DNA from 3 places in the Vogesella indigofera genome. Region 1 is predicted to be linked to each of the others. Evidence: predicted binding sites of a transcription regulator. Region 1 holds the regulator's gene; each other region holds the start of a gene.

Region 1 (5,979 bases):
GCCACCGATCTCCGGCATGTCCTCCACCGGCGGCTTCGAGGCCTACGTGCAGAACCGTGCCGGTGCCTCGGCCGGCGAGCTGGCGGCCCAGGCGCAGGCGCTGATGATGGCGGCGGCAAAACGGCCGGAACTGGCCGGCGTACAGAGCACCTTCTCCGCCAACGTGCCACAGGTCAACGTGCAGCTGGACCGTGAAAAGGCCAAGGCGCTGGGCGTGCCGATCGACGACGTGTTCGACACCATGCAGAGCACCTTCGGCGCGCTGTACGTCAACGACTTCAACAAATTCGGCCGCATCTTCACCGTGCAGCTGCAGTCGGAGGCCGAGTTCCGCAAGAGCGTCGACAACCTGCGTACCGTGTTCGTGCGTGCGCAGAACGGACAGATGATTCCGCTGTCCAGCCTGGTGACGGTGGAACAGGCCACCGGCCCGGAAATCGTCGAGCGCTACAACGCCTTCCCGTCGGCCAAGCTGGTCGGCGGCCCGGCACCGGGCTACAGCTCCGGCGAAGCGCTGGCGGTGATGGAACAGCTGGCGAAGGAAACCCTGCCGGATGGCTACACCCTGGCGTGGACCGGCTCCGCCTTCCAGGAGAAATCCACCGGCGGTGCCTCGTCGACGGTGTTCGTGATCGCGCTGGTGATGGTGTTCCTGATCCTGGCGGCACAGTACGAGCGCTGGACGCTGCCGATCGCGGTGCTGACCGCGGTGCCGTTCGCGGTATTCGGCGCGCTGGTGGCCAACTGGCTGCGCGGGCTGGAGAACGACATCTACTTCCAGGTGGCACTGGTGACGCTGATCGGCCTGGCGGCGAAGAACGCGATCCTGATCGTCGAGTTCGCGGTGCTGAAGATGGAAGAGGGGCGTTCGCTGACCGAGGCGGCGGTGGAGGCGGCCAAGCTGCGTTTCCGCCCTATCGTGATGACCTCGCTGGCCTTCATCCTCGGTTGCGTGCCGCTGGCGATTTCCAGCGGCGCCGGCTCCGCCAGCCGTCACTCGATCGGTACCGGCGTGATCGGGGGCATGTTGGCCGCAACCTTCATCGCGGCACTGTTCATCCCCCTGTTTTTCAAACTGATTATGCAGTGGAGTCAGCGCAAGCCGGCGCCACAAGGAGAACAGCATGATGCTTAAGCAAGCGCTGTTGCCAATCATGGTCGCCGCCGCGCTGTCGGCGTGCGCGGTCGGCCCCGACTACCAGCGTCCGCAGCTGGAAATGCCGCAGGCTGCGGCCAACGTGGCGCCGGTTGCCAGCGACTGGTGGCGCAGTTTCGAGGATCCGGTGCTGGACGCGATGATAGACGAATCGCTGCGCTACAACCGTGATCTGGTGCAGGCCGCGGGGCGGGTGGAAGAAGCCGCCGCCGCCGCTGGTGTGGCGCGTGCCGGCCTGCTGCCGCAGGTCAGCGCCAGCGCCGGCAGCGGCCGCAGCCAGATCTCGGCCTACAGCAGTGGCGGCGGGGCGCTGCTCGACAGCCGCCAGGCCGGGCTGACCGCCAGCTGGGAGCTGGACCTGTGGGGCAAGCTGCGCCGTGAACGCGAAGCGGCGCTGGCCGACGTCAGCGCCAGCGAGCGCTCGCTGGCCGCGTTGCGGCTGTCGCTGGGCAGCCAGGTGGCCAAGAGCTACTTCCAGCTCGCCAGCTACGATGCCCAGCTCGCCAGCGCCCGTGCCACGCTGCAAAGCCGCGAGCAATCGCTGCAGCTGCGCCAGAAACGCTTCAACGGCGGCATGACCTCCGAACTGGAGCTGCGCCAGGCCGAGGCCGAGGCCGCCAGTGCGCGTGCCACCGTGCCGCAGCTGGCACAGGCGGTGACGCAGACCGAACACGCGCTGGCAGTGCTGCTGGGCCGTTCGCCGCGTGACATTGCGGCCAACCTTGGCCGCGGCAAGGCCTTGTCGGCGCTGGCCGAGCCGGAGCAGATCCCGTCAGGTCTGCCGTCCGACCTGCTGCTGCGCCGTGCCGACGTGGCGGCGGCGGAAGCCAGCCTGATCGCGGCCAACGCCCGCATCGGCGTCGCCCGCGCCGCCTACTTCCCGAGCATCAGCCTGTCGGCAGGCATCGGCAGCGCCAGCACCGCGCTGGTCGACCTGTTCAGCGGCCCGGCGCAGACCTGGAACTTTGCGGCCAACCTGACCGCGCCGATCTTCAACGCCGGCCGTATCGCCGCCGGTGTCGATGCCGCCAACGCGCGCCAGAAGCAGGCGCTGGCGGTGTACGAGAAGACGGTGCAGCAGGCGTTTGCCGATACCCTGGACGCGATGTCGGCGGTCAGCACCACGCGTGCCACCGAACAGGCGCAGCTACAGCAACTGGCGGCACTGCGCGAGGCGCTGCGCCTGGCGCGGCTGCGCTACGACAACGGCTACTCCAGCTATCTGGACGTGCTCGATGCCGAGCGCGGCGTGTTCCAGGTGGAGCAGGCACTGTCCAGCGCCCGCCTGGCGCGGCTGTCGGCGGTGGTGTCGCTGTACGCGGCACTGGGTGGAGGCTGGCAGGCCGGCTGACCCCGCAACGCACGATGCAAAAAGCCCGGATCGACTGATCCGGGCTTTTTTTTTGCAGCGCGCCGGCGGGCGGCGCGATGGTATGTATGGGCTTAGCCGGCGCTGTTGGCCTGCGAGCAGCCGGCCACCAGGGCCTTCAGCTCTTCCGGCCGCACCAGCTGGATGTGCTTGTGATCGACCAGGATCCAGCCCTGCTGCTGGAATTTTGACAGCGTGCGGCTGACGGTTTCCAGTTTCAGGCCGAGGAAGCTGCCGATTTCCTCGCGGCTCATGCGCAGGATGAAATCGTTGGCGGCAAAGCCGCGGCTGGCCAAGCGCTGCGACAGGTTGAGCAGGAAGGCGGCGAGGCGTTCTTCCGCCTTCATGTTGCCCAGCAGCAGCATCACCGACTGGTCGCGCACGATCTCGCGGCTCATCAGGCGGAAGAAGTGGTGTTGCAGGCTGGGGATGTCGCGTCCCAGGCTTTCCATGCGGCTGAATGGCAGCTCGCACACCTCGCTGTCCTCCAGCGCGATGGCGTCGCAACCGTGGGTGTTGGAGGAAATGCCGTCCAGCCCCATCAGTTCGCCGGACATGTGGAAACCGGTGACCTGTTCGCGGCCGTCCTGGCTGGAAACGCAGGTCTTGAAATAACCGGTGCGCACCGCGTATAAAGAACGGAAGCCTTCTCCGCTGCGGAACAGGTACTCACCGCGCTTGAAACGGCGGCTCTGACGGATAACGGCATCCAGCTGGGCCATCTCGTCACGGTTCAGCCCCACCGGCAGGCACAATTCACGCAGGCTGCAGTTGGAACAAGTGACTTTCAGCGAATGCAGGGGGGAGGACAGATCGTTCATACCGAGAGTCGATTTCCAGGGACAGATGAGCTTGCTTGATGAGCGTCAATGCAGATCAAGGCGTAATTGCGCAAATTTACCAGTCCCCCACCAGATTTCCAATCAAAATATATGATGACTGCTCATTCTGCATTTATCCCGACCCAATGTGTTTTCGACCGGACCCTGATCGAAACACTGGAAGGGTCCGGTCCGCGTTACACCTCCTATCCGACTGCCGATCGTTTTCACGCCGGTTTTGGGGTGAGTGATTATGAGCATTGCCTGGCGCAGCGCACCATTGGGGCAAACCATCGCGGCATTTCGCTGTACGTGCACATCCCGTTCTGCAACACCATCTGCTACTACTGCGGCTGCAACAAGATCATCACCAAGGACAAGAGCCGCGCCGACGCCTACCTCGACTACCTGGAAAAGGAAATCGCGTTGGTGGCGGAAAAACTCGGCTGTCGCGAGAAGGTGATCCAGCTGCATTTCGGCGGCGGCACGCCGACCTTCCTGTCCGATGCACAGCTGGACCGGGTGATGGGCGTCATCAACCGCTACTTCGAACTGCTGCCGGAAGGCGAGTTCTCCATTGAGATCGACCCGCGCAAGGTTGGCCGCGACACGGTGCTGCATCTGGGTCGGCTCGGTTTCAACCGCATGAGCGTCGGCATCCAGGATTTCGATCCGGCGGTGCAGCAGGCGGTGAACCGCATCCAGAGCGAGGAAGAAACCCGGCTGGTGATCGACGCCGCGCGCGAGGCCGGCTTCAAGTCGGTGAGCGTGGACCTGATCTACGGCCTGCCGCTGCAGACCGCGCACTCGCTGGAAAGCACCGTCAACAAGGTGATCGCGATGGCGCCGGACCGCATCGCGCTGTACAACTACGCGCACCTGCCGACCGTATTCAAGCCGCAGCGCCGCATCAACGAGGCCGACCTGCCGTCCAGCGCCACCAAGCTCGACATCCTGCAGAACTCGGTGCAGCAGCTGAGCGACGCCGGCTATGTGTTCATCGGCATGGACCACTTCGCCAAGCCCGGTGACGAGCTGACCCGCGCGCTGGAACAGGGCCGCCTGCAGCGCAACTTCCAGGGCTATTCCACCCACGCCGACTGCGACATGATCGGCTTTGGCGTGTCATCGATCGGCAAGGTCGGCCCCTGTTACAGCCAGAATGAAAAGGACATCGACGCCTACTACGCGGCGCTGGACGCCGGCCACCTGCCGGTGATGCGCGGCATGACGCTGACCCAGGACGACATCCTGCGCCGCAGCGTGATCCAGGCGCTGATGTGCCGCTTCTCGCTGTCGGTGGAGGCGATCGAGCAGACCTTCGCCATCAATTTCGCCGAGTACTTCGCCGACGAGCTGCCGAAGATCCGCGAATTCCAGCAGATGGGCCTGCTGCATTTCGACGGCGACTTCCTGATGGTGGAGCCGAAGGGCCGCTTCCTGATCCGCAATATCGCGATGGTGTTCGACCGCCATCTGCGCGAACGCGACACGCACGCGCGCTATTCGAAAACCATCTGACCCTCGCCGCCCCGGTGGCGTGATGGCAGGCACACAGGTTGGCCACAGCGATGCGGCCAACCTTTTTCTTTATGCCGGCCACGGCGGCGCGTGGGCGAGGGTGGCGGTGCGCTCTGCTACGCAGGGATCAGCTAGCGCTCGCTCCGCCGGCCCGGCGCCATGGCCGGGCGCAAAAAAGCCCGCTTTCGCGGGCTTGCTCGGAACAGGGTTGGCCGCAAGGCTTACCACACGTCCTTGTGGATCTTGGCTTCGATTTCCGGATACTGCTTCACGTCGAACACCGGCTGCTTCACGCCGGCCTTCAGCTGCTGCTGGTAGTCCTTCAGCAGCACGAACACGTACTTGGACAGCATCACGATGGCGAACAGGTTGATCAGCGCCATCACCCCCATCGCCAGGTCGGCCATGTCCCAGACCAGCATCGAGCTGCCCAGGCAGCCGAATACCACCATGCCCAGTACCGCCAGACGGAACACGAAGATCACCGTCTTGTTGTTCTTGATGAACTCGACGTTGCCTTCGGCGTAGGCGTAGTTGCCGATGATGGTACTGAAGCAGAACAGGAACATGATCACCGCCAGCAGCGTGCCGCCCCAGCTACCCAGCGTGGCGTTCATCGCCGCCTGGGTCAGTTGCACGCCCTTCAGCTCGGCGCCGGGCACGAAGGCGCCGGACAGCAGCACGATCAGCGCGGTGCAGGTACACACGATCATGGTGTCGATGAACACGCCAAACATCTGGATCAGGCCCTGCGATGCCGGGTGACGGGTGGTGGCGGCGGCGGCGGCGTTCGGGGCCGAGCCCATGCCGGCCTCGTTGGAGAACAGGCCGCGCTTGATGCCCAGCATCATCGCCTGGCTCAGCGCGTAGCCGGCAAAGCCGCCGGCGGCCTGTTCCAGACCGAAGGCGCTCTTCACGATCAGCAGCAGCACGCCCGGCACTTCACTGGCATGGGTGATGATCACGTACACGGTCATGCCCAGATACAGCGCGGCCATCAGCGGCACCATCCATTCCGCCACCTGGCCGACCTTGCGCAGGCCGCCGAAGATGATCGGCGCGGTCAGCAGCACCAGGCCGATGGCGACCAGGTTCTTGTCCCAACCCAGCGC
Region 2 (5,979 bases), on a different contig from region 1:
GAAGTAGAACAGCTGGGTGGCGACCACGAACAGGATGCGCCAGTTGTTGAACAGGCCGCTGACGCTGCGCGGATGAATCTTTTTCTGTGCCTCGTACAGCGACACGGTCTGCATTTCCGGTTTGGCCGGCTCGACCTTGACCGGGATGTCTTTCAGCTTTTGGCTCATGCTGCGGTTCCTGGCTAGAAAATTTCGCGAAGTACACAATCCATTATGTACTGTGCGAACTGTTCTGAATGGCGATTTATTTTACCAATAGATATATTGTATGCCGCAAAAGATACTGCCCGCTTGCGCGGGCAGTATTGAGCAGCATCAATTACTCTGCTTTGGCTTTGTTGGAGAGGCCCCAGACATAAGAGGTCAGCAGGTGAACCTTGCCGTCGCCGAGGAAGTCCTTCCAGGCTGGCATCTGGTTGTTGCGACCGTTGGTCACTGTTTCGATGATGGTCTTCTCGGTACCTCCGTACAGCCAGACGTTGTCGGTCAGGTTCGGTGCACCCAGTGCCTGGTTACCCTTGCCGTCCGGGCCGTGGCAGGCTGCGCACACCGCGGTAAAGGTCTCCTTGCCGCGGCTGGCACGTTCGGCGTCATGCTTCTTGCCGGACAGCGACATCGCGTAGTTGGCCACATCCTTGACCTTTTCTTCACCGAAGGCGGCGCCGAAGGCCGGCATCTGGCCGTGACGGCCGCCATCCAGCGTGGTCTTGATGATTTCCGGAGTGCCGCCGTACAGCCAGTCGTTGTCGGTCAGATTCGGGAAGCCCTTGGCGCCGCGTGCGTCAGAGCCGTGGCACTGTACACAGTAGGTCTGGAACAGGCGCTTACCCATGGCCTGCGCTTCCGGATCGGCCGCTACGGTTTTCACGTCCATTTTCATGAACTTGTCGTACAGTGGCTGGTACTTGGCTTCCGCCTGGGCTTTCTCTTCCTTGTACTGGCCAACGGAAGTCCAGCCACGGATGCCTTTCCAGGTACCCAGACCCGGGTACAGCACCAGGTAGACGGCGCCGAAGAGCAGGGTGATGTAGAACATCAGCATCCACCAGCGAGGCAGCGGGTTGTTGTATTCCTCGAGGTCGTCATCCCAGACGTGCCCCATGGTTTTTACTTCTTCCCCTTTTTGTACCGTGGTCTTCGACTGGCTGAACAGCAAGTACGTCAAACCGACGATACCTACGATCACGATCACCGTGATGTAGATACTCCAGAAATCACTCACGAAATCACTCATTTCTTCGCTCCGTTAGCGGCGTCAATCCCATGTTGCTCTTCCTCGTCGCCATTGAAGACAAGGTTGGCCGCATCGTCATAACGCCTCTGCGATTTTTTACCGAAGGCACCGATCAGGATCACGATAAACGTCACAAAGCAGAATACCGTGAACAGGATGCGGGCCAGATTGGTCAAGTCCATGACTTAGCGCGCGTTCTTCAGCGCAAGACCAAGGCCTTGCATGTAGGCGATGAGCGCGTCCATTTCGGACTTGCCTTCGACCATGGCCTGGGCTTCGGCAATTTCCTTGTCGGTGTACGGTACGCCAACCTTGCGCAGCGCGGTCATCTTGGCAGCGACACCCTCGGCGTCGGCCAGGTTGCGTGCCAGCCACGGGAATGCCGGCATGTTGGACTCCGGTACCACGTCACGCGGGTTCACCAGATGCACACGATGCCATTCGTCGGAGTAGCGGCCACCGACGCGAGCCAGGTCCGGACCGGTACGCTTGGAGCCCCACTGGAACGGATGGTCGTAGACCGATTCGCCGGCGACCGAGTAGTGGCCGTAGCGTTCGGTTTCGGCACGGAACGGACGCACCATCTGCGAGTGGCAGTTGTAGCAGCCTTCGCGGATGTACAGGTCACGGCCGGTCAGCTGCAGCGCGTTGTACGGCTTGACGCCGGCGATCGGCTGGGTGGTCGACTTCTGGAACATCAGCGGCACGATCTCGACCAGTGCGGCGATGCTGATTACCAGCAGGGTCAGCACGATCAGATAGGCGACGTTTTCTTCAATCAGTTTCTGGATTTTTTCCATGATGGTTCTTTCTGTCCCTTAGTGCGCGTGAGCGGCAACGGCCGGGATCTTGGCATCAACCGGACGACCAGCGGCAACGGTACGGAAGGTGTTGTACGCCATGATCAGCATGCCGGACAGGAACAGCAGGCCACCCAGCAGGCGCACGAAGTGGTACGGATAGGTTGCTTTTACCGCTTCCACGAAGGCGTAGGTCAGGGTGCCGTCCGCGTTCAGTGCACGCCACATCAGGCCTTGCATCACGCCGGAGATCCACAGTGCGGCGATGTACAGCACCACGCCGACGGTAGCCAGCCAGAAGTGGGCTTCGATCAGCTTGGTGCTGTGCATGCCGTCACGGCCGAACAGGCGTGGCAGCAGGTAGTACAGCGAGCCGATGGAGATGAAGGCAACCCAGCCCAGGGCCCCGGAGTGCACGTGGCCAACGGTCCAGTCGGTGTAGTGCGACAGCGCGTTGACGGTCTTGATCGACATCATCGGGCCTTCGAAGGTGGACATGCCGTAGAACGACAGCGACACCACCAGGAACTTCAGTACCGGGTCGGTACGCAGTTTGTGCCACGCGCCGGACAGGGTCATGATGCCGTTGATCATGCCGCCCCAGCTTGGTGCGAACAGGATCAGCGAGAAGGCCATACCCAGCGATTGGGTCCAGTCAGGCAGGGCGGTGTAGTGCAGGTGGTGAGGACCGGCCCACATGTAGGTGAAGATCAGCGCCCAGAAGTGGACCACCGACAGACGGTAGGAGTACACCGGACGGCCGGCCTGCTTCGGTACGAAGTAGTACATCATGCCGAGGAAGGCTGCGGTCAGGAAGAAGCCCACCGCGTTGTGGCCGTACCACCATTGCACCATGGCATCGACTGCGCCGGCGTAGATGGAGTAGGACTTCCACATCGATACCGGGATCGCCAGGCTATTGACGATGTGCAGCAGGGCCACGGCCAGGATGAAGGCACCGTAGAACCAGTTGGCCACGTAGATGTGCTTGACCTTGCGCACGGCGATGGTGCCGAAGAACACGATGGCATAGGCGACCCATACCACGGTGATCAGCAGGTCGATCGGCCACTCCAGCTCGGCGTATTCCTTACCGGCGGTCAGGCCCAGCGGCAGGGTGATGGCGGCCAGCACGATGACGGCCTGCCAGCCCCAGAAGGTGAAGGCAGCCAGCTTGTCCGACAGCAGACGGACGTTACAGGTGCGCTGTACCACGTAGTAGGACGTGGCGAACAGCGCGCAGCCGCCGAATGCGAAGATCACGGCGTTGGTGTGCAGAGGGCGCAGACGGCCGTAGTGGAACCACGGTCCGAAGTTGAGCTCCGGCCACACCAGCTGGGCCGCAATAATGACGCCAACCAGCATGCCGACAATGCCCCAGACTACGGTCATTATCGAGAACTGGCGCACCACCTTATAGTTATAAGTGGATTGCGTTTCCATTTAGGGTTTTCTCCAAGGTTGCGAACTAGAACGTAAAACCGTAGCGACTTGAAACCCCGGTGCGTAACCCCATATGAAAATGAAGTCGGGCAAGTCGCGGGGATGGCAGAGGGCCGTGGATGGCATAAGACCGGGTGACCATATTTGGTGGTGCACGGTATCGGTGTTATTCCAGTCGCTGTGAAAGCGCCCCGAATCCCCATTTATTCAATCAGGCATTCTAAATCAAATCGGGTGTCAGCGGCCAGACGACAGCGCCGGTGAGCCCGGCTTTTTGCGCTGTCTGTCGCGGCGTGTCAGGCTGAAAAGCCCTTTTTGCCCACTGCGATTATATTGTCATTGCCTTTGCCCATTTTGATGAAGATCAAGCGGCCACCCTGCCTGCGCCAGACAGGACATGGTGCTAGAATCCCCCACTTTCCCTTCCAGTCTGGGGTTGTGTCATGAGCTTTGCCGTCCGCTATCGCCTCTGCCCGCTTGATCCGCAGGCGCACCTGTTTGAAGTCTCGCTGACCATTCGCCAGCCCGCCGCCGCAGGACAAGTACTGCGGCTGCCGGCGTGGATTCCCGGCAGCTACATGATTCGCGAGTTCGCCCGCCACATCGTGGCCATTCGCGCCGAGAGCGGTGGCAAGGCGGTGGCGCTGCAGAAACTGGACAAGCACAGCTGGCAGGCGGCGCCGGTCAAGGGCGCGCTGACCCTGCACTACACCGTGTACGCCTTCGACCTGTCGGTGCGCGGCGCCTATCTTGATCAGCAGCGCGGCTTCTACAACGGTACCAGCGTGTTCCTGCAGGCGGACGGCTTCGAGCACGAGCCGTGCGAGGTGGAGCTACTGCCGCCGCCGGACAAGGCGCTGGCCAAGTGGCAGGTGGCCACCAGCCTGCCGGCGCTGGACGTCAAGAAATCCGGTTTCGGCCGCTACCAAGCGGCCAGCTACGACGAGCTGATCGACCATCCGGTGGAGCTGGGCGAGTTCGAGCGCATCCGCTTCAAGGCCTGCGGCGTACCGCACGAATTCGTGGTCTCCGGCAAACATAAGGCCGACCTGAAAAGGTTGGCCGCAGACAGCAAGCGCATCTGCGAATGGCAGATCCGCTTCTTTGGTGAGCCGGCGCCGTTCGATCGCTACGTGTTCATGCTGTTTGTCGGCGGCGACATCTACGGCGGGCTGGAGCATCGCGCCTCCACCGCACTGGTGGCCAGCCGCGACGACCTGCCGCGCCATGACGAGAGCGGCGTCTCCGACGGCTACCTCAAGCTGCTGGGGCTGATCAGCCACGAGTACTTCCACAGCTGGAACGTGAAGCGGATGAAGCCGGCGGCGTTCACCCCCTACGACCTGAACCGCGAAGGCCACACCACGTTGCTGTGGGCGTTCGAGGGCATCACCTCCTACTACGACGACCTTGCGCTGCTGCGCTGCGGCCTGATCGACGAGAAGCGCTACCTCGGCCTGCTGGCCAAGACCATCAGCGGCGTGCTGCGCGGCAACGGCCGCACCAAGCAGACGCTGGCCGACTCCAGCTTCGACGCGTGGACCAAGTACTACCGCCAGGACGAGAACAGCCCCAACAGCATCGTCAGCTACTACACCAAGGGCGCGCTGGCGGCGCTGGCGCTGGACCTACACATCCGCCACGAAACCGGTGGTGCCAAGAGTCTGGACACGGTGATGCTGGCGCTGTGGCAGAAGTGGCTGGCCGACGGCCAGGGGCTGGCGGAAGGCGAGTGGGAGCGCATCGCCGAGCAGGTCACCGGCCTGCCGCTGGCGCCGTTCTTCGATCTTGCCCTGCGCAGCACCACCGATTTGCCGCTGGCGGAACTCCTCGCCACGCAGGGGGTTCAGATGCAGACGGTGCCGGCCGACGGCCCTGCCGACAGCGGCAGCGTGGTCGACGAATTGGGTGCCGCACCGCTGCGGCCAACCCTGGGTGTGAAGAGTGCACCCGACGCCCTCGGCGTGCGCCTCGTCAGCGTGCTGGACGGCGGTGCGGCGCAGGCGGCCGGGCTGGCCGGTGGCGATGTGGTCATCGCCGTCAACGGATTGAAGGTTGGCGATCTGGACAAGGCGATCAGCCGCTGCCGTATCGGCGACACGGTCAAGCTGCACGCCTTCCGCCGTGACGAACTGAGTACTTACAAGGTAACGCTGGCCGCCTCTGCCGCCGATACCTGCCGCCTGCGCCTGGAGGACAATGGCGCCGGCTGGCTGAAGCATTAACCGGGGACGCTTTCGCGTAGACAACAAGGAGGGCGGGCAGTGTGCTGACCCGCCCCGTACCCTACACAGGAAACATGGCATGAGCCAACAAGCCCAAATCAAGTACCGGCAAGACTATCAAGTGCCGTGCTATCTGGTGGACAAGGTCGACCTGACCTTCGACATCCTCGACGATCATCTGGTGCGCGTGCGTTCGCGCCTGATCATGCACCGCAATCCGGCGGCCACCGCGGCCAACGTGCTGCAGCTGGACGGCTCGGCCACGCTGCTGTCGCTG
Region 3 (5,979 bases), on a different contig from region 1:
GTCCGGGATCAGGCGCATGTCGGGGTCGGCGACGGAGGTGAAGTCCTGCTCGGGAAAGTCGCCGGTGACGGTCATCGACAGTACGGCTTCCGGCAGGCGCAGGCCCTCGGCGGGGTTGTACTTGTGGCGCGGCACGATCTTGCCGCGCGCCAGCCCGGTCATGTCCGGGATCAGGCATTCAACTTCGGTAATCCGGTTTTCGTCCAGCCATTGCTGGATTTTCTGCGCGTCGTTCATCGGGTAGTCCTATGGCGATCAGGTGTGGGCGCCGGAGCTGGTGCTGCGGCGTTCGTGGTTGAGCAGCGCGTCGCGGCGGCGCGCCAGCGTCAGGAAAGCCTGCGCGGCATCGAGGCGCAGGTCGCAGGGTTGCCGCAGCAGCGGCTGGCGTGCATGGCACGGCCAGGCGAGATCAATCAAAATGCGTTCCTCTTCAGGGTATAGAATGCTTAATGAAAGCCGCAGTCTGGACTGCGGTGTTTAAAATTATGGTCACGCTTCGCCATGCTATGAGCGGCGCGGCGCGACCGCAACCTTTGTCCGCCTTGCTGCTGGCCGGTTGTGGAATAAAGCCCACAGCCGGGGCCGCGCTACCTGTGGACGAAGGCTGCCTATTTTTGCCGGACTGTTTAATGATGAGTGAAGCCGCTGCCAAACCTGTCGCCACGCCCGCCCGCTGGCCCCGTCGTCTGTTGTGGAGCGCGACCGCAGTGGCCGTGCTGCTGGGCGGACTGTGGGCCGGGGTGCCCAAAGCGGTGGACTACGCCGCCGGCAACTGGGCGCAAAAGGTTGGCCGCAAGTTGACGCTGGGCAAAGTGGAGTTCGCGCCGTGGGCGTGGCGGCTGACCGTGCACGACTTGCGCCTGAACGACCGCGACGGCACGCCGCTGTTCAGCGCCGCACGCTTGAATGTCGATGCCGAGGCGCTGCCCTTGCTGCTTGGCCGCTTCGAGTTGGCGGAGCTGACGCTGGACACGCCGCGACTGTGGGCGGCGCGCAATGCGCAGGGCGAATGGAACTGGACGCGCCTGCTGCGCGACGCCGCCGGCCCGGACACGGCGCCGGACGAGGAGGCCAGCGAGCCGCCCAAGCTGCTGCTGACACAGCTGGCGCTGAACAAGGGCCAGCTGTTGCTGCACGACCAGCTGGGCGGCGACGTGCAGCGCCAGGTGCTGCCGCTGGACTTCCAGCTGAAAAACCTGTCCACGCTGCCCAATAACCAAGGCCGCTACCGCCTCGCCGCCGAACTGGACGACGGCACCCGGCTGGACTGGCAGGGCAGCCTGCTGTTGCAGCCCTTGCAGTCGGACGGGGTACTGAAGGTGTCCGGCTTTACCCTTGGCAGCGTGTGGCCGTACGTGCAGCCGTATCTCAGGCTGGCGCCGCCGCAGGGCAAGCTGAGTGTCAGCCTGCCGTACCATTTCGATCTGGCCGGCAAGACGGTGCGGCTGTCGGCCAAGGGCGTTGCGGCCAACCTCGCGGCGCTGGCGGTGACTGCGCCGGGCAGCGGCAGCAGCTTCAAGCTCGGCCAGCTGGCGCTCAGCGGCGGTGAGTTCGACCTCGCCAGCCGGCGGCTGACGCTGGCCAGGCTCAGCCTCGCCGGCGGCGAGCTGGACACCGTGCTCGACCGTCAGGGGCAGCCGGACTGGCTGGCGGCCTTGCCTCCCGCACCGGCTGCGGCGGCCAGCGTGAAAACCGCCACGACGGCCAAGCCAGTTCCAGCCAAGCCGGAACCGGGCTGGACGGTGAGCCTGCCGGCCATCCGCATCGACAACTGGCAGCTGCGCGCCACCCACCAGGGCTTTGTCACGCCGCTGTCCGCCAGCCTGAAGCTGGACAGCCTGCAGGCGGCCGTGGCGATGACGGCGGACGGTGGCGTCAAGGTCGGCAACGCCACGCTGGCGCTGTCGCAGCTGGCGGCCGCCAGTGGCGACCGGCCGCCGTTCGCCACCCTGACCGGCCTGCAGCTGGCCAGCAGCGAGCTGGATCTGGGTAAGCGAAGCATCACGCCGGGCGACGTCACGCTGCAGGGCCTGCAGCTGGCGCTGAACCGCGGCAAGGACGGCAAGCTGGATATCGCCGAGGCGCTGCGCCAGCAGGCGACCGCCACCCCTGCCGCGCCGGTAGCAGCAAGCACCCCGCCGGATTCCCCGGCGTGGCAGATCCGTTACCCGAAGCTGACGCTGGCGCAGTCCGCGCTCAGCTGGCGCGATGCCGGCACCGGCCAGCCGGTGAGCGTGGCGCTGCAGGATGTCGGCGCCAGCGTCAGCGGTGATCCGCAGCAGGGCTTTGCCGTGCAACTGGCGGCGGCGCTGGGTCAGGGCAAGCTGCAGCTGGAGGCCAAGGCTGCGGCCAACCTGCAGGACATCCGCGGCCGCCTGCGCGCCAGCCGGTTGCCGCTGCGCGAGGTGGCGCCGTACGCGCTGGACAACACCGTGCTGCGCTTTGGCGGCGGCGAGCTGTCGGCCGATCTCGGCTTTGCGCTGGCCGGCAGCCGCTGGCAGGCCGACGGCAAGGCGCAACTGGACAGGCTGGCGCTGTACGAGCCGGGGCGGCGCGAGGTGCTGCTGGGCTGGCAGCAACTGGCCGTCAGCGGCATCAAGGCGCAGCCGGACAGGGTGAGCCTTGCCGACGTGCGGCTGGTGTCGCCGCAACTGCGGCTGATCCTCGATGAAAAGCGGGTGCCCAACTTTGCGCACCTGATGAAGCCGCAGCCAGCGGCCAAAACTGCAGCCAAGGCGGCGCCCGCCGCCAAGAGCGATAGCGGCGACAAGCTGCCGCTGGTGGAGGTGCGCGCCATCCGCGTGCGCAATGCGCGCATGGACTTTGCCGACCTCGGCCTCAACCCCAGCTTTGCCACCCGCATCCACTCGCTGTCCGGCACCGTGCTCGGCCTGTCCAGTCGTCCGGGGCGACGCGGCACGGTGACGATGGACGGCCGTGTCGACCAGTTTGGCGACGTGCGCATCCGCGGCGCGCTGTCGCCGCTGGCGGTGACCAACGATCTCGACATGGCGCTGAACTTCCGCAACATCCCGCTGGGCAGCCTCAACCCGTACTCGATGACCTTTGCCGGCTGGAAGATCACCGATGGCAGCCTGACCACCGAGCTGCGCTACCTGCTGAAAAACCGCCAGTTGCAGGGCGAAAACCGCATGGTGATCGACCACATCCAGTTGGGTGAGGAAGTCGCCGATTACGACGGCACCCGCCTGCCGCTGCGGCTGGCGGTGGCGCTGCTGGAGGACAGCGACGGCCGCATCGACCTGTCGCTGCCGGTGGCCGGCAGCCTCGATGCGCCGGACTTCTCCTACGGCCACCTGGTGTGGCAGGCGTTCCGCAACATCGTGGTCAAGATCGTCACCGCGCCGTTCCGCGCGTTGTTTGGCGGCGAGGGCTTCGACGACATCTACGCCGATGCCGGCGACGACCGTATCCCCCCGCCGGAGCGCGAGAAGCTGCTGAAGCTGGCCGAGCTGCTGGCCAAGCGGCCGAAGCTGGCGCTGGCCATCGGCGGCGGTTATGACGTCGAGCAGGACAGCCGCGAGCTGGCGCGCTACCGCGTCGACAGCGATATCCTCAAGCGTGCCGCCTACCAGCTGCAGGCCGACGAGCCGCTGCCGCTGCCGGACATGGGCGATCCGGCGATCCGCAAGGCGGTGGGCGACGGCTACGCGGTGCAGTTCGGCCGTTTTGCCTGGCTCAAGCGCGTGGCGCGCGAAGCCGACACCGCCGAGCGCGCGCAATCGATGCGCGGCGAACTGCTGGCGGCGCAGAAGATCGACGACGGCGCGCTGCGGGCGCTGGCCAGCGCCCGCGGCAACGCGGCACGGCAGCTGCTGCTGGCGGCGAAACCGGAGCTGGCCGAGCGCATCAGCGTGCTGGACGCCGACAAGGTGAAGGCCGACAAGGATGGCGTGCCGCTGCTGCTGAAACTGAAATAAGCGCCTGCTTTTCCGCTTGCGGCCAACCTTGTGACAAGGTTGGCCGCAAGCGTTTGGTACGGCGCAAAACAGCTGTTGCGTGACGGCCGCACTGGCGGCAGACTGAACCGTTGCGGTGAGGCTTTGATGCCCATCAATGTCAAGAACCGCTGTATCTAGTTAGATCTCACATCTTTTGACACCACATCTAGCGGGGGCGGCATGAACCGGGACAATAGCGTAGCGTTTGCGGAGCAGGATATTTCACGCGAGGTATTGCTGGAAAAATACGCCAAGAACGGCGAACAGTCGGTCAGCGAGGTGCGCCAGCGCGTGGCGCAGGCACTGGCCGAACAGGAGCAGGATCCGCAACGTTTCGCCCCGCTGTTTTTCGAGGCGCTGGACAACGGTTTCATCCCTGGCGGTCGCATCAACTCCGCCGCCGGCACCGATCTCAAGGCCACGCTGATCAACTGCTTCGTGCAGCCGGTCGGCGATGCGGTGTCCGCCACCGAGCACGGCAAGGTCGGCATCTACGAGGCATTGCTGCAGTCGGCGGAAACCATGCGCCGTGGCGGCGGCGTCGGCTACAACTTCAGCCGCATCCGCCCCAAGGGCGCGCGGGTGAAGGGTACCAACAGCCGCGCCTCCGGCCCGGTGTCGTATATGCGCGTGTTCGACCGCAGCTGCGAAACGGTGGAATCCGCCGGCGCGCGTCGCGGCGCGCAGATGGGGGTGCTGGACGTCAGCCACCCGGACATCGAGGCCTTCATCCACGCCAAGGACGGCGGTGACCTCGCCAACTTCAACATGTCGGTGGGGGTGTCCGACGCCTTCATGCAGGCGGTGGAGGCCGACGGCGACTGGCAACTGACCCACGCGGTGGCGCCGGCGTCGGATGCCTTCCCCGACAGCTTCCAGCGCGAGGACGGGCTGTGGGTGTACCGCAGCGTGCGCGCCCGCGAGCTGTGGCAGCAGATCATGGCCTCGACCTACGACCACGCCGAGCCGGGCGTGCTGTTCATGTCCAAGATCAACGCCGACAACAATCTGTCCTACTGCGAGGTGATCGAGTCCACCAACCCGTGCGGCGAACAGCCGCTGCCGGACTACGGCTGCTGCGATCTGGGCTCCATCAACCTGTGCAAGTTCGTGCGCCAGCCGTTCGGCGAGGCGCCGAGTTTCGATTTCAAGGCCTTCGAGAAGGTGGTACGCACCTCGATCCGCATGCTGGACAACGTGCTCGACCTCACCGTGTGGCCGCTGGTGGAGCAGCAGCGCGAGGCGCAGAACAAGCGCCGCGTCGGGCTGGGCTTCACCGGCCTGGGCGACGCGCTGATCATGCTCAAGGTGCGCTACGACAGCGAGGAAGGCCGCCGCCTGGCCGCCAGCATTTCCGAACACATGCGCGACGCCGCCTACGACGCGTCGGTGGACCTGGCCATCGAGAAGGGCGCCTTCCCGCTGTTCGACGCCGACAAGTACCTGGCGGCGCCGCATTGCGCCAGTCGCCTGCCGGACAGGCTCAAGGCGCGCATCAAGAAGCACGGCATCCGCAACTCGCACCTGCTGTCCATCGCGCCGACCGGCACCATCTCGCTGGCCTTTGCCGACAACGCCTCCAACGGCATCGAGCCGCCGTTTTCTTGGTACTACACCCGCAAGAAGCGCATGGCCGACGGCACGCAGCAGGAATACCTGGTCGAGGACCACGCCTACCGCGTGTACCGCATGCAGGGCGGCGACACCAATGCGCTGCCGGAGTACTTCGTCAGCGCGCTGCAAATGAGCGCGCTCGACCACATGCGCATGGTGGCGGCGGTGGCGCCGTACATCGACACCGCCATCTCCAAGACCGTCAACGTGCCGGCCGACTATCCGTTCGCCGACTTTGAAACGCTGTACCTGGAAGCGTGGCGCGCAGGGCTGAAGGGCATCACCACCTACCGCCCCAACAGCGTGCTCGGTTCGGTGCTGTCGATCGAGCCGACACCGGCCGCCAGCCAGCAGCTGCCACAGGATCTGGGCAACCAGAACGACCCCGATCGTCGCATCACCC

Evidence for each region. The regulator FNR, encoded in region 1, switches genes on or off when oxygen is low (the NO sensors DNR and NnrR bind a similar motif). The targets are predictions, from matches to a motif close to TTGATNNNNATCAA.
Region 2: the regulator FNR is predicted to act here: its motif matches at 3,832-3,845, upstream of PQU89_RS16035 (M61 family metallopeptidase).
Region 3: the regulator FNR is predicted to act here: its motif matches at 4,065-4,078, upstream of PQU89_RS13385 (adenosylcobalamin-dependent ribonucleoside-diphosphate reductase).

Annotation. Positions count from the first base shown of each region.
Region 1 covers NZ_JAQQLA010000004.1:221,305-227,283, reverse strand. Annotated here, with positions in the region: gene PQU89_RS06785 (efflux RND transporter permease subunit) at 1-1,135, shown strand, start outside; gene PQU89_RS06780 (efflux transporter outer membrane subunit) at 1,125-2,507, shown strand; gene fnr (fumarate/nitrate reduction transcriptional regulator Fnr) at 2,600-3,346, opposite strand; gene hemN (oxygen-independent coproporphyrinogen III oxidase) at 3,458-4,867, shown strand; gene PQU89_RS06765 (alanine/glycine:cation symporter family protein) at 5,089-5,979, opposite strand, start outside.
Region 2 covers NZ_JAQQLA010000012.1:71,995-77,973, reverse strand. Annotated here, with positions in the region: gene ccoG (cytochrome c oxidase accessory protein CcoG) at 1-168, opposite strand, end outside; gene ccoP (cytochrome-c oxidase, cbb3-type subunit III) at 320-1,234, opposite strand; gene PQU89_RS16050 (cbb3-type cytochrome oxidase subunit 3) at 1,231-1,416, opposite strand; gene ccoO (cytochrome-c oxidase, cbb3-type subunit II) at 1,420-2,034, opposite strand; gene ccoN (cytochrome-c oxidase, cbb3-type subunit I) at 2,053-3,477, opposite strand; gene PQU89_RS16035 (M61 family metallopeptidase) at 3,921-5,702, shown strand; gene pepN (aminopeptidase N) at 5,782-5,979, shown strand, end outside.
Region 3 covers NZ_JAQQLA010000008.1:3,928-9,906, reverse strand. Annotated here, with positions in the region: gene PQU89_RS13400 (glutamine synthetase family protein) at 1-237, opposite strand, end outside; gene PQU89_RS13395 (hypothetical protein) at 256-417, opposite strand; gene PQU89_RS13390 (DUF748 domain-containing protein) at 630-3,941, shown strand; gene PQU89_RS13385 (adenosylcobalamin-dependent ribonucleoside-diphosphate reductase) at 4,143-5,979, shown strand, end outside.